Regions from separate parts of the Nonomuraea sp. NPDC059023 genome, predicted to be linked through region 4. Evidence: riboswitches for the same ligand, from Rfam matches in the RefSeq annotation. Region 4 holds a riboswitch; each other region holds the start of a gene.
The links. A riboswitch is a leader RNA that binds a small molecule or an ion and turns the genes downstream of it on or off. The one in region 4 is predicted to bind cobalamin.
Positions count from the first base shown of each region.

Region 1 (2,189 bases), on a different contig from region 4:
AGCACGCGGGCGCGGCGCTGCGGATTCCACTCCGCCCAGGCCGCCTGGGCTTCGGCGGCGTCGGAGATGGCCGCCCTGGTCTCGTCCGGAGTGGCCAACGGGACTCTGGCCTGGACGGTTCCGGTGTTCGGGTCGTGGACGTCGCCGAAGGTGCCCGAGATGCCGGGGACGTGCTTGCCGCCGATGAAATGGGACAGTTCACGGATCATGGAGCCTGCTTTCGCCAGGTGGACCCGAGGATGGGCATGCAAAGGAGGGCAGGTCAGAGGTGAGTGACCGCCGTCGCCATCGGATCACCTGGGCCGCGGGCGCGTTCCGGTGCCATGCGTGTTCGCTCCATCCTCGTGGACAACACATGCCAGAACTCGCGGCCGGTATCCTGACTCCCGGATCAGCGCACGTCATCCGGCCTTCCCGGCTTTCGCCAGTGGCACTGTCGAGCGATGACGCACATCCCCGGTCACAGTGGCGGGACCGTGCTGGATTCACACCAGCTTCCCTGCACCGCGAGCGTTCCTGTTGAAAATATAGTTGGACGTCCTAGTAAGTCCAGTGCCGGCTTCCCTTGGCTTAGGGTGGGGGTCGCAGTTGGTTCGCCCCGTCAGCCAGGCGAGGCGTCGTAAGAGGGAACCCGGTGCGAATCCGGGACTGCCCCGCAGCGGTGAGTGGGAACGACCGCCGTCACCAGCACTCGGCCCCCGGGGCCGGGGAAGCGACGGCCAGTAGGCATGTGCGACGCGCCCGCGAGTCCGAAGACCTGCCACTGCCCGCGCGCACCCCGCGCGCGGTGCATCGGACGGCCTCGAGGGAGGGCTGGGCGACCACGCGGGCCAGAAGTGTGCCCGCGCCTGGGCCGTGCCTTCGCTCGAACGCCGGGGATGTTCCCCGTGACTCGCGAAGGAGAGTTCCGTGACCGAGCGTTCGCTCGCCACCGTGTACGGCTACCCCCGCCAGGGACCCGGCCGCGAACTGAAGAAGGCCGTCGAAGGCTACTGGGCGGGCCGGATCACCGCCGCCGAGCTGGAAGCCGCCGCCGCCGGCCTGCGCCGCGCCGCCTGGCGTGAGCTCACCGACGCCGGCCTCGGCGAAGTCCCCTCCGGCGACTTCTCGCTGTACGACCACGTGCTGGACACCACCGTCATGGTCGGCGCGATCCCCGAGCGGCACCGGGCGGCCGTGGAGGCCGACCCGCTGGCCGGCTACTTCGCCATGGCCCGCGGCACCCAGGACGTGGCGCCGCTGGAGATGACCAAGTGGTTCGACACCAACTACCACTACCTGGTCCCCGAGCTCGGCCCTGACACCGTCTTCACCGCCAACCCCGGCAAGCAGGCCGCCGAACTGACCGAGGCCCTGCTGCAGGGCCACAACCCGCGCCCGGTCGTGCTCGGCCCCGTCACCTACCTGCTGTTGTCCAAGCCCGCCCCCGGCGTCGAGCCCGGCTTTCAACCGCTGTCGCTGCTGGAACGGCTGCTGCCCGTCTACGCCGAGATCCTCGCGTCGCTGCAGTCGGCGGGCGCCGATTGGGTGCAGTTCGACGAGCCCGCCCTGGTCCAGGACCAGCCGCAGGAGGTACTCGCCGCCGTCGCCGCCGCCGCCTACGCCCACCTCGGCGGGCTGACCCGGCGGCCCAGAATCCTGGTGACCAGCTACTTCGACCGGCTCGGCGCCGCCCTGCCCGTGCTGGCCGCCGCCCCCGTCGAGGGCCTCGGACTCGACTTCACCGGCTCGGCCGCCGCCAACCTCGACGACCTGGCCGCGGCCGGCGGGCTGCCCGGCAAGCGACTGGTGGCCGGGGTCGTGGACGGGCGTAACATCTGGATCAACGACCTGGAGAGGTCGCTGGCAACGCTCGCCACCCTGCTCGGACTGGCCGAGCGGGTGGACGTGGCCGCCTCCTGCTCCCTGCTGCACGTCCCCTACGACACCGCGCTGGAGACCGACCTCAATCCCGAGGTGGCCGGCTGGCTCGCGTTCGCCCGCCAGAAGGTCGCCGAGACCGTCACGCTCACCCGCGGCATCAGCAGGGGCACCCACCTCATCGCCGAGCAGGTGGACGCCAACCAGGCCGCGCTGCGCGCCCGCGCCGAGTCCCCGCTGACCCACAACCCGGCGGTCCGCGCGCGCACGACGGCCGTCACCGCCGCTGACAGCCGTCGCATCAGCCCGTACGGCGAGCGCGCCGCCGC
Region 1 covers NZ_JBHYIO010000012.1:258,327-260,515, forward strand. The annotation lists gene ACFWYW_RS22445 (CoA-acylating methylmalonate-semialdehyde dehydrogenase) at 1-209, opposite strand, end outside; cobalamin riboswitch at 352-524, opposite strand; cobalamin riboswitch at 590-763, shown strand; gene metE (5-methyltetrahydropteroyltriglutamate--homocysteine S-methyltransferase) at 910-2,189, shown strand, end outside.
Region 1: another riboswitch for cobalamin. It lies ahead of metE (5-methyltetrahydropteroyltriglutamate--homocysteine S-methyltransferase); the one in region 4 lies ahead of ACFWYW_RS25385 (CbtB-domain containing protein).

Region 2 (2,189 bases), on a different contig from region 4:
TCACCGGTGTTCTCCCGCAGCTCCAGGAACTCCTCGATGTCGGCGTGCCAGGTCTCCAGGTAGACGCAGGCCGCGCCCTTGCGCCGGCCGCCCTGGTTGACGGCGGCGACGGAGGAGTCCAGCGTGCGCAGCCACGGCACGATGCCGTTGGAGTGCCCGTTCGTGCCCTTGATGAGCGATCCGCGCGAGCGGACCCGGGTCCAGGAGATGCCGATGCCACCGGCGTACTTGGACAGGCGGGCGACCTGCCCGTACCGGTCGTAGATGGACTCCAGCTCGTCCCGGGGCGAGTCCAGCAGGAAGCACGACGACAGCTGCGGCCGGCGGGCGCCGGAGTTGAACAACGTGGGAGAAGACGGCAGATAGGACAAAGTCGACATCAACGCGTACAGCTCGGCGGCCTCGCCGACCGTCTGGGACAGGCCGCAGGCGACGCGGAGCATGAAGTGCTGCGGGCGCTCCAGCACCTTGCGGCTCTCGGGGTGGCGCAGCAGGTAGCGGTCGTAGACCGTGCGCAGGCCGAAGTACTCGAACCGCTCGTCGGCGTCGGCGTCGATGAGCGCGTCCAGCTGTTCACGATTTCGCCGGACGAAGTCGGCGAGCGCGTCCTGGATCAGCCCGGCCGCGTGCGTGGCGGCGATGGAGTCCGAGAACGAGCGGACACCGTGGCCGGCCGCCTCGTCGGCGATCTCTTCGGCCAGCAGCCGCGCGGCGACCCGGGAGTTGGCCGGGTCGGCGATCACGCGCGCCGCCGCCTCCTCGATGGCCAGCCGCCGATCCATCTCAACGATCTGCGTCACGTGCAACACTCCTCGCGAGCGAGCTTTCCCCCTGCGAAGGCACGCGAGAGCGCACGCGGCAAGCACGGAGATCCCCCGGCCGCGCAGCCCCCGGGCCCTCCCTCGAGGCCCAATGGACAAGACAACCGCTGGCAGGTCTTCGGGCTCGCGGGCGTCTCAACGCGTGAGTCCTACTGGCCGTCGCTTCCCGGACCTGGGTCCAGTGCTCATGACGGCGGTCGTTCCCGCTTACCGCTGCGGGGCAGCCCTGGAATCGCACCAGGTTCCCTTTTGCTCCGCCTCCGGGGAGGCGAACCAGCGACAGTGCAGGATCCTACATCTAGTGGCCGATCCCGCAACTATCCCCGGTATGTTGTGCTCGGCGTGTCGAGCATGCCGAGTTCACGGAGTACTCTGCGGGTACGGGCGGACTCGGTGGCCAGCCACGTGGCGAAGTCGTCGCCGCTGAGCGGGATGGCCTCCCAGCCCCCGTTACGGCAGGCCTCGTGCCACGGCGCCGACCGGGTCGCGTCCTCCATCATGCGCACCGCGGCGCCCCGCCGTTCGCCGTCCATCGCGGCGGGCCCGACCACCGCGCACCAGTCGGCGAAGTCGACCCGCACCCCGCACTCCAGGAGCGTCGGGGCATCGACGCCGGGGACCCGGGCGGCCGAGGAGACGGCCAGCGGCCTGATCCGGCCGGAGTCGAGCCGGGCCCGCCAGTCGCGCAGCCGCCCGGTGGCCGCCGCGACCTTGCCGCCCTGCATGGCCGCCGCCACCTCCTGGGCGCCCGGGTAGCCGGTGTAGTCGATCTTCCTGACGTCCACGCCGAGCCCCTGCGCGACCAGGCCGAACAGCAGGTGATCGGGCTCACCCAGGGGCCCGCCGGCCAGGTAGGTGCGCTCCGGCTGGGCCAGCAGGTGGGCGGCGAAGGCGTCGAAGTCCTTGAGCCGCGAGTTGGCCGGCACCACCAGCACCTCGACGTTGCCGGTGAGCCTGGCCAGCGGCGTGGTGGTGACGTGCATGGGGCGCTGGTCGTTCAGCTCGGCGGCGGCCAGCGCGGGCAGGCCGGTGACGGTGACCGTGGTCGTGCCGCCCGTGCCGGTGGCGGGGTAGCCGGTCCTGCGCAGGGTGCGGTAGAGAGCCTGCGCGACCGGGGCCCATCGCTCACCGCCGGGGACGACGCCGACGGGGCCGAGGCCGTGCGCGCCGCCACCCGCGGTGGCGCATCCGGAGGCACAGGCGGCCAGGCCGAGCCCGAGTGCGAAGAACTGCCGACGCCGCATGATGCCCCTCCCCGAACCCCGATAGACCTCCCATTACATGAGGTTATTGGCAGATCACACGGTGTTACACATCGGGGGGCACTCTTCACGTATCATCGGCCGGCAGCGCGAACATCCTGATGTA
Region 2 covers NZ_JBHYIO010000004.1:298,448-300,636, reverse strand. The annotation lists gene ACFWYW_RS09565 (ribonucleoside-diphosphate reductase subunit alpha) at 1-800, opposite strand, end outside; cobalamin riboswitch at 913-1,114, opposite strand; gene ACFWYW_RS09560 (Bug family tripartite tricarboxylate transporter substrate binding protein) at 1,139-2,065, opposite strand; gene ACFWYW_RS09555 (ArsR/SmtB family transcription factor) at 2,151-2,189, opposite strand, start outside.
Region 2: another riboswitch for cobalamin. It lies ahead of ACFWYW_RS09565 (ribonucleoside-diphosphate reductase subunit alpha); the one in region 4 lies ahead of ACFWYW_RS25385 (CbtB-domain containing protein).

Region 3 (2,189 bases), on a different contig from region 4:
GGGGGCGAGGTCGGGGTGGAGGATGGCGACCAGGTCAGCGAGGATCAGGTCGGGGCGGGCGACGCCGCGTTCGTAGAAGTCGTTGCCGCCGCCGGGTCCGAGCGCCTTGTTCGACGACCAGATCTCGCCCGAGGTGAAGGCGGCGAACTTGGCGTAGCGCGGGTCGGCCTTCTCCACGTCCGATAGGCCCTTCCACTCAGCGGCGGTCGCGAGCCAGACCTTGGCGTCCTTGGCCTTGGCCAGCACCGCCTCCAGGTCCAGCGTGCTGCTGCCGGGGCCGGGGGTGTCGGCCCAGGCGTAGCTGCCACCCGCGTCCTTGATCAGCTGGGCGACGTAGCTGCCGCCGTTGGCGATCGACCACTGACCCTCGTACATCTGGCCGGGCAGCACCGTCACCGGCGTGACCGCCTTGACCTTGCCCGTCAGCGCCCGGTAGTCGCTCTCGATCTTGTCGAACACCTGGGTCGCCTGCTGCTCGGTGCCGGTCAGCGCGGCCATCAGCTTGATCCATTCGGCGCGGCCCAGCGGGGAGCTCTCCAGCCACTCGGCGTTGGCGACGATCTTGACACCTGCCTGGCGCAATGGGCCGTAGGCCTTGTCCTCGGTGCCGCCGGTCATCAGCACGCCCGGCTTGGCGGCGATGACCTTCTCGGTGTCGACCTCCTGACCCTTGGCGTACTCGGTGATGGCGCCCTCCTTCACCTTCGCCAGCACCTGTGCCGAGGTGATGAACCCGGCGGAGGCCACGCCTTTGAGCCGGTCGAGCACGCCGAGTTCCGTGACGAAGGGCAGGTGTGTGGTGGAGGCCGAATACAGCGACTCGATGGGGGTCTCGACCACGGTGGCCCCGGCCACCTTCGGGTCGGGCGTGCCGCAGCGCAGCAGCACGTACGTCTCCGGCTTGGCACCGGGTGTGGGCTGCTTGACGGTGATCGTCTGGTAGTGCCTGGCGTAGGTGAGGGTGAAGTTGCCGGCGTGCTTCAGCGTCTGCTTGGCCGGGAAGTAGTCCTTGGCCGGGTCATAGGCGGTGACGCAGCGGCCGTCGGCGGCGGCCGATGGCCTGACGGGCTGGGCCGTACCCGCGCAGCCGGTGACGAGCGCGAGGGCGAGCAGTGCTCCGCCGACAGGGCGAAAGAAACCCAACGGATTCTCCTGGAGGGGAAGGCCGCGACCGCCATTCCTCGACAGCGATCACGGCGTGCGAGGGGGCGGCGCTCCAGGAGGGAGACGGTCGTGCTCACGGTCCATCCTCTCTTGGGGAGATCCGCCCCAATTTCTCGAGGAGGCGACCGCGTGAGTCTCCTGGCTCTCGGGTCAGCGCCTACCCCGGCCTTCCCACCCACGAGAGGCAGTGGCATTGTCGGGGCACGCTCGCCGATCACAGTGGCGGGACCGCGCCGGATTCACACCGGCTTCCTCGTTCCGCCGTCGCCTACGCCGATATCGTCGCACACGTCTTCAGGACTTATCCGGGCGAAGCCGTGTCGAGGGGAACCGGCCTTGACCAGCCCACGATTCCTCGTGCACGACTAGGACTCTCCAAGAAACGCAATGAGCTCGGTCCGGTCCGATGCCCGTGGGCGAAGACGTCGAGGCGGTGTGAAGCGGTGCAGTTCGAGGATGGGCGGCAGCGGGACCAGTCCTGGGCCGCCGGCGCTGATCCAGTCGGCGACGTCCGTGGTGGCGCCCTCGTCGTTGACCAGCGCAAGCCACACCGGACGACCGCCGGCGGCCCGCCCCTCCGGCGTCGGCTGCACGATGACGACGTTGGCCTGGTCGCACACGTCGAGGCAGTCGGTGACGCGGACGTCGGAGACCTCCGCCAGCCGGCGGATCTGCTCGTCATGGTCGAGGGCGGGCACCTTCCGGACGCTGCCGCAGCAGCAGTCCCGGCACACGGTGATCCTTTTCACGGATTCCTTTCATGAGTACGACAGGGTGTGACTCAGCAGCGCTCGCCGCCCCCACCGGCACGCCAGGAGTAGCAGGCGGGGATCATGACCGGGTTCAGCGAGATCAGCCGGACGCTCCGGCCGATCGGAGTGGGAAAGTCGACGCCGACACACCAGGGCTTGGGGGTGTCGCCGCTGCAGTTGGGGCTCTCTCTCTTGATACGCAACGCCTGTGCGGTGAGGTTCATGTGCGACAGTACGGCGCCGCCGTGGCCGCCCCAGGTGTCGACGGTGTAG
Region 3 covers NZ_JBHYIO010000037.1:74,267-76,455, reverse strand. The annotation lists gene ACFWYW_RS44680 (ABC transporter substrate-binding protein) at 1-1,143, opposite strand, end outside; cobalamin riboswitch at 1,275-1,471, opposite strand; gene ACFWYW_RS44675 ((2Fe-2S) ferredoxin domain-containing protein) at 1,530-1,913, opposite strand; gene ACFWYW_RS44670 (hypothetical protein) at 1,946-2,189, opposite strand, start outside.
Region 3: another riboswitch for cobalamin. It lies ahead of ACFWYW_RS44680 (ABC transporter substrate-binding protein); the one in region 4 lies ahead of ACFWYW_RS25385 (CbtB-domain containing protein).

Region 4 (2,189 bases):
GAGCCCGGCCAGGGCGCCGGTCATGGTGGCCTCGGCGACGACCCGGCCCTCGGCGGCCTCACCGCGGCCGCGTACCCGCTCGATCTCTTGCTGGAGTCCCTGGAGTCGGGCGATCTCCCCGTGGAACTCGGCGAACATCCGGTCCAGCTCGTCTGTCATTCGGCCCAACGTAGATCGTGGCACCGGCAATGGCAACTGAACTAGTAGGTAAAGCGTTTCACCTCACATTCAACAGAATCCGGCCTCCGTGCGTCTGGGATGTGATGGACCGAGGAAGGGTGAGGCCAGGGTGGACGACTTCGCGGCGTTCGTCGCCGAGCGCGCCGACGCGCTCCTGCGCTATGGATACGTGCTCAGCGGCAACCCGCACGACGCGGCCGACCTGACCCAGGAGGCGCTGATCAGGTTGCATCGGGCCTGGTCGCGGGTGCGCGGCAAACGCGCGCGGGCGAGATCTGGGTGCGGTGCGGCGTGCTCACCTGCGTCGGCCACAGGCCGGACCGGACCGTTTTCATGCGCCTGCGCGACGGCACCCAGGAGCGGGACCTGCCCGAGGCCCCTGTGATCGGACTCGCCGCGGACCGGTTCATGACGGTGCGGTTCGACTCGGCCGGCGGCGGTCAGGCGCTGCTCGACCTGGCCACGGGCCGCTCCGGAGACCTCGGCACCCGGCCCGGTGACGATGGCGGGATGCAGATCGTTCAACCGGGCGTCGGCGACGGCCGGCTCGTTCACTATCCGCTCGGGGGCAAAACCGTGATCATCGACCTTTCGAAGATCACGTGACTGTTGACGAGAACCGGAGGAAAGGATACGTTCCGGTAGATTTCACGGCTGTCAGGGGAAATCCGGTGAGATGCCGGTGCGGACGCGCCACTGTATCCGGGACGTAGATCCCGGGAGCCAGGTCACCTAACGGCCGTGACCTCACCTGTTGGGACGCGTCATCCCTGAGGAGGCCTTGATGAGTGGTGGGACCACTTCGACGTCCGTGCCCTTTCCCCGTTTGCGGCCCTGGTTGCTGAGCGTGCCGTTGTTCCTGTTGATCGCGTACCTGGTTCTGATGGACAACGGCGCGGTCTCGCAGACCGGTACCTTCCTGCACGAGCTGATGCACGACGGGCGTCACCTGCTCGGCGTGCCCTGCCACTAGGGGCCGGGCACGATGGTGCGCACCCTTGTGGTCAGAGGTCTGCTCCTGGGCCTGCTGGCCGGACTGTTCGCGGGCGCCTTCGCCTTCCTGGCGGGGGAGCCCCACGTGGACAGCGCGATCGCCTTGGAAGAAGCCGCGGCGGCGGCAGCGCCGGCCGCGCCGGCCGACGATCATCATGGTGAGGAGGCCGAGGTCAGCCGGCCGGTGCAGAAGGCCGGGCTGTTCCTCGCGACGGGCCTTTACGGCCTCGCCGTCGGCGGCATCTTCGGCCTGGTCGTGGCCGGGCTGCGCGGCCGGGTCGGCCCCAGGTCGGACCCCGCGCTCGCGTTCGCCGCGGCGGGCACGGCCTTTCTGGCGATCGTCCTGCTGCCGTTCCTGAAATATCCCGCCAACCCGCCCGCCGTCGGCGACCCCCACACGATCGGCAGCCGGACCCTGCTCTACGTGGTCATGGTGCTGGTGGGCCTGGCCGCCGTCGCCATCGCGGTCGCGAGCGGGCGCCGGGTCACCGGCGGTCCGTGGGCGCGCTGGAGCGTCACCGTGATGACCTTCCTCGTGCCGGTGGTCGCCGCGCTGGCGCTGCTGCCGCGGGTCGACGAGGTGCCCGCGGGCTTTCCCGCCACGTTGCTTTGGGAGTTCCGGCTCGCGTCGCTGGGGACGCAGCTGGTGTTCTGGGCGGCGTTCGGGGCGCTGTTCGCCTGGGCGGGCGAGCGCGCCGCCCGCCGGACCACCGCCGCCGTCCCAGCCGCCGCACCGAGCTGAGCGGAGTGCTTTTCGTACGGCATGCCAGCACACCAGGCATGCGCACAGCCTGCTTCCCCGCACCGGAGCAGGCCGATCGCGCCAGCCTGGCGAAGGCCGCCCTTCTGGCCGGGACCGCCGACCTGGCCAGGACGGCGTCATACGCGGGACCCGGCACCCGGCCCGAGCTCCGCGAGCTCCGCGAGCCCGGCGAACTCCGCGAGCCCGGCGTGTCCGGCGACGCGGAGCCCGGTGGGCTTGGGGAGATGCTGACGGCCGGGCAGGCGGGGGCGGC
Region 4 covers NZ_JBHYIO010000015.1:80,223-82,411, reverse strand. The annotation lists gene ACFWYW_RS25400 (YbaB/EbfC family nucleoid-associated protein) at 1-159, opposite strand, end outside; gene ACFWYW_RS25395 (sigma factor) at 248-565, shown strand; gene ACFWYW_RS25390 (hypothetical protein) at 514-786, shown strand; cobalamin riboswitch at 798-935, shown strand; gene ACFWYW_RS25385 (CbtB-domain containing protein) at 992-1,153, shown strand; gene ACFWYW_RS25380 (CbtA family protein) at 1,166-1,915, shown strand; gene ACFWYW_RS25375 (histidine phosphatase family protein) at 1,954-2,189, shown strand, end outside.